2 regions of the Lysinibacillus sp. COL-1 genome follow, and region 1 is predicted to be linked to the other one. Evidence: riboswitches for the same ligand, from Rfam matches in the RefSeq annotation. Region 1 holds a riboswitch; the other holds the start of a gene.
The links. Region 1 has a riboswitch for lysine ahead of AC6BKE_RS03700 (amino acid permease). Riboswitches for the same ligand answer to the same signal wherever they lie in the genome.
Positions count from the first base shown of each region.

Region 2: linked by a shared signal. The riboswitch ahead of AC6BKE_RS18705 (transporter substrate-binding domain-containing protein) and the one ahead of AC6BKE_RS03700 (amino acid permease) in region 1 are both predicted to bind lysine.

Region 1 is NZ_JCAWSJ010000002.1:649,768-651,976, forward strand. Features, by position in the region: gene AC6BKE_RS03695 (CynX/NimT family MFS transporter) at 1-583, opposite strand, end outside; lysine riboswitch at 760-936, shown strand; gene AC6BKE_RS03700 (amino acid permease) at 1,019-2,209, shown strand, end outside.
Region 2 is NZ_JCAWSJ010000004.1:2,084,076-2,086,284, reverse strand. Features, by position in the region: gene AC6BKE_RS18710 (amino acid ABC transporter permease) at 1-37, opposite strand, end outside; gene AC6BKE_RS18705 (transporter substrate-binding domain-containing protein) at 208-1,065, opposite strand; lysine riboswitch at 1,184-1,370, opposite strand; gene odhB (2-oxoglutarate dehydrogenase complex dihydrolipoyllysine-residue succinyltransferase) at 1,713-2,209, opposite strand, start outside.

The DNA.
Region 1 (2,209 bases):
GTATCCAAATTAAAATCGTTACGACCACTAGTACAAGTGCAATGGACAGCGCTCCTTGCCAGCCAAATGATGAATTGGCTATAGGATAGCTAATACCTGCGCCAAGCCCAGCCGTTAAGTTCATCGACATAGTGAAAAATGCCATTAATAAACCAACATGGTATGGAAATTTTAATTTTAATAATCCTGGAATCAGCACATTTCCAAATGATATGGCTATGCCGATGAGTACAGTACCAAATACAAGTAACCCCGTTGTACCAAGGGAACGTAGAACAATCCCCAAGGCTAATAAAATAGTGGATAAAAATAGTGTTAGCTCAAGCCCTAGTTTGCGTGCTACAACGGGCGCAAATGGTGAGATGGTAGCAAAAGCGAGCAATGGAATCGTTGTTAGAAAGCCTGCAAGTACATTAGAAATACCAAGATCGTCACGGATAAATGATATAATAGGGCCAACAACAGTTAGTGGCATTCTTAATGTAGAGGCTATAAAGATAACTCCGAAGACTAAAAGTAAGGTTGTTCCCCTCCAGCTAATTTTTTTACTCGGAAAACTAGCGGAATGATCATTTGTAGTCAAAATAAATCCCCCTGTTCGTAACCGTTCTAATTGAACTACTATAACACTTTAACAAACTAATAAAAATAGTAGAAGATTCACAAAATACAGAACATTTATTGTTATATTGAAATGTCAAAGGTCTTATGCTAATATAATAAGCATCATAAATTTAATAATTATATGCCTCATGTTTGTATTGAGGTAGAGGTCGCGATATTTATAAGTATGCTAATGGAAATGACAAGCATTGATGAGATTAGCTGAAAGGGAATATTGCCGAAGTGTGAGGGGACTTGAAAACCTCATGCTGGGGCTGTCTCCGAAAGGAACAGAACTGTCACGTTTGCACAACGTGTTGAGCTATCATTTAGGAAAAACTGAGGATTAACTTAGCCATCACAGTGTATATGTGATGGCATTTTTTTGCCTCGTAAATAGGAAGGAAGCTATATCGTGAGTGAAATAAAAGTAAATCAGCTCGGACATAAAGCGCCAAAGCTGAAAAAAGAATTGAAAAGCCGTCATATCACAATGATTTCTTTAGGCGGTACAATTGGTACGGGACTATTTTTAGCCAGTGGTGGTGCCATTGCACAAGCTGGACCTGGTGGTGCATTGCTTGCCTACGCCCTAATCGGTATTATGGTGTACTTTTTAATGACAAGCTTAGGGGAAATGGCTGCCTATATGCCATCATCCGGTTCATTTAGTACGTATGCAACAAAATTTGTAGATCCAGCACTAGGCTTTGCATTAGGCTGGAACTATTGGTATAACTGGGCAATCACTATTGCAGCAGAAATTGCGGCAGTATCCTTAATTATGAAATATTGGTTCCCTGATAGTTCATCAGCCCTTTGGACAGTATTATTTATTGCTGTTGTACTGTCATTTAATTTACTTTCTGTAAAGAGCTATGGAGAAAGTGAATATTGGTTTGCGATGATTAAAGTAGTGACAGTCATTGTTTTTATTATTATCAGTTTATTAATGATTTTTGGTATTTTAGGTGGACAGGCACCTGTAGGCTTTACTAATTTCTTTATTAGTGATGGACCATTTCACGGTGGCTTCCTAGCTACATTTGGAATTTTCCTAGCAGCCGGATTTTCATTCCAAGGAACAGAGTTACTTGGGATTACAGCAGGTGAAACAGACGATCCAGGAAAAAATATTCCAAAGGCTGTTAAATCCGTATTCTGGCGTATTCTTTTGTTTTATATTTTAGCAATTGGTGCAATCGGAATGTTGATTCCATTTACAGATGAACGCTTATTATCAGAAGATATCGCAGTATCACCGTTTACATTAGTGTTTGACCGCTTAGGTATTGCCTTTGCAGCTTCGTTAATGAATGCCATTATTTTAACGGCTATGCTGTCAGCTGGAAATTCAGGGCTTTATGCATCATCACGTATGCTATGGCAATTAGCAGTGGATGGACATGCGCCTAAGTTCTTCACAAAGCTAAGTCGTCGAGGAATACCAATTTATGCGTTGATGGCAACATTAGCTGTAGGTTGCTTAGCTTTTTTAGCGTCTTTCTTTGGTGATGGCGTTGTTTATATTTGGCTGTTAAACGCCTCTGGTATGTCTGGTTTTATTGCATGGCTCGGCATTGCCTTTAGTCATTATCGCTTCCGT
Region 2 (2,209 bases), on a different contig from region 1:
TGTTTTCAATAATTGAAAGTATCCATTCAAGACTCATGATGTTCCTCCTAACAATGTCATGTTGCTTGCTTATTTCCTTCGTGTCCTAGCTATTTCTACTATTCTATGATTTGTTACGCTAGGACATTATCATTATGTAGAGAGGTTCTCATTTTGATAATGATGAAATGATCATGCACGGACCAGCAACTAGCCCGTGCCTTGTCATTATTGTGCTGCTGGTTGTTGAGAAATCGCTTCTTCCATAATCGCTTGACGATCGTCTTCCGAAATACCTTTTAGGATTTCATTGATTTTTTCACGGTTTGCATCGTCTTTACGTAAGCCTACAGCAATCGAAGTATTGGAAAGATCCGTATCAAAGCCTTCTTCAAATGCGACATATGTGAACTTATCGTTGGCAGCAGCAGCGGAAATACCTTCTGGACGTTCTGCTACATAGCCATCAATTTTGCCAGCCTCTAAAGCGACACGCATTGCGGGGAAGCTTTCCATTGCTGTTTGTTTTTCTACACCGTTAATTTGATCAATAACGTTGTAGTTCGATGTATTTAATTGTGAAGTAATTTTAGCACCAGAGAAATCTTGAATCGATTTTGCATTTTCATACTTGCTACCTTTCTTAATAACCATAACGAAATCAGAAGTATAGTAGTTTTCTGTAAAATCAATCGTTTTCTTACGCTCTTCAGTTGGTGACATACCCGCGATAATCGCATCAATTTTGTTAGATTGTAGCGCTGGTACTAATCCGTCCCATTCCATTTTGACAATGACTAGCTCTTTGCCTAAGCCTTCAGCAATTTTTTTTGCCATTTGGACATCGTAGCCGCCTGCATACTCTGCATTATCAGCAATTTTCACTGCACCATTAGCATCACCTTGCTGTGTCCAGTTAAATGGTGGATAGCCAGCCTCCATTCCGATTCGGAATTCACCGCCACTTGCTTCCTTGTCAGCACCAGCATCACCTGAACCGCCATCATTTTTGTCGCTAGTGCCACATGCAGCTAGCACAATTGCTGTCATGATAGAGATCATTACTAACAACCATTTTCTTTTCATAAAAAACTCCCCTTTTCTGTAAAAAAATAAGACAACTGTAATAAAAAAGACCTAAGTATATTGAACTTAGGTCTTACCTTGTATGACAGTTGCCCAAATCCTCACTATAATTTCCATTTTCCGAGATAGCACAACCTAGTAAATCTGGAAATCCATTTACTAGGACAGTCCTGCACTTATTCACTGCAGACCCAGCATAAAAGTACGAGCTCCTTTTATACTTCGGCGATATTTCCTTCTTCATTGCGTCTTCGCTTGCTTGAACTCAACAATGAACTAATAAATACCGCGCCTCTACCTCACTGGTAAACGTTAGTGAGGTTTGTTTATTTAATTGATATTTAGATACTACTATAAAACTAGTACACTCGTCAAGACAGTTTTAACATTTTTCTGACTAATGACAATATTAGGATATTGTTCGTTCTCTATTCATTTTAAATCGTTAAGCTTCTATCGATATTTCTGAAAATTAAAACAAATTTTTATTATAGAGTATGTGCTCTATGTGAGAAAAGTTGTGTTTATGTCTTTTTTGCTCCTCTAAACGATATAACATTAGTACTCTTTCAAACATAGAATCGGTCAAAATCTTTCGTCATGCATAAAAAAACCCTGCTGAACATTGTTCGCAGGGTTGAATCGCATTATGAATTTAATAGTAAATCTTCAGGATTTTCGATTAATTCTTTAACTGTTTTTAAGAATCCTACAGAATCTTTTCCATCGATGATACGGTGATCGTAAGAAAGTGCTACATACATCATTGGACGGATTTGAACTTCACCATTTACTGCAACTGGACGGTTAACAATTGAGTGCATACCTAAAATACCAGCTTGCGTACCGTTCATAATAGGAGTTGACATTAATGAACCGAATACACCACCATTTGTAATTGTGAATGATCCACCAGCCATGTCATTTAAGCCTAATTTTTTATCACGAGCTTTTGTCGCTAAGTTAGCGATATCTTTTTCGATTTCTGCAAAGTTTTTGCTGTTTGCATCGCGTACAACTGGTACAACTAAACCTTCTTCAGTTGATACAGCAATACCGATATCAAAGAAGTTATTTAAATGAATTTCATCACCAGAGATTTGAGCGTTTACGTATGGGTATTTTTTTAGTGCCGCAACAACAG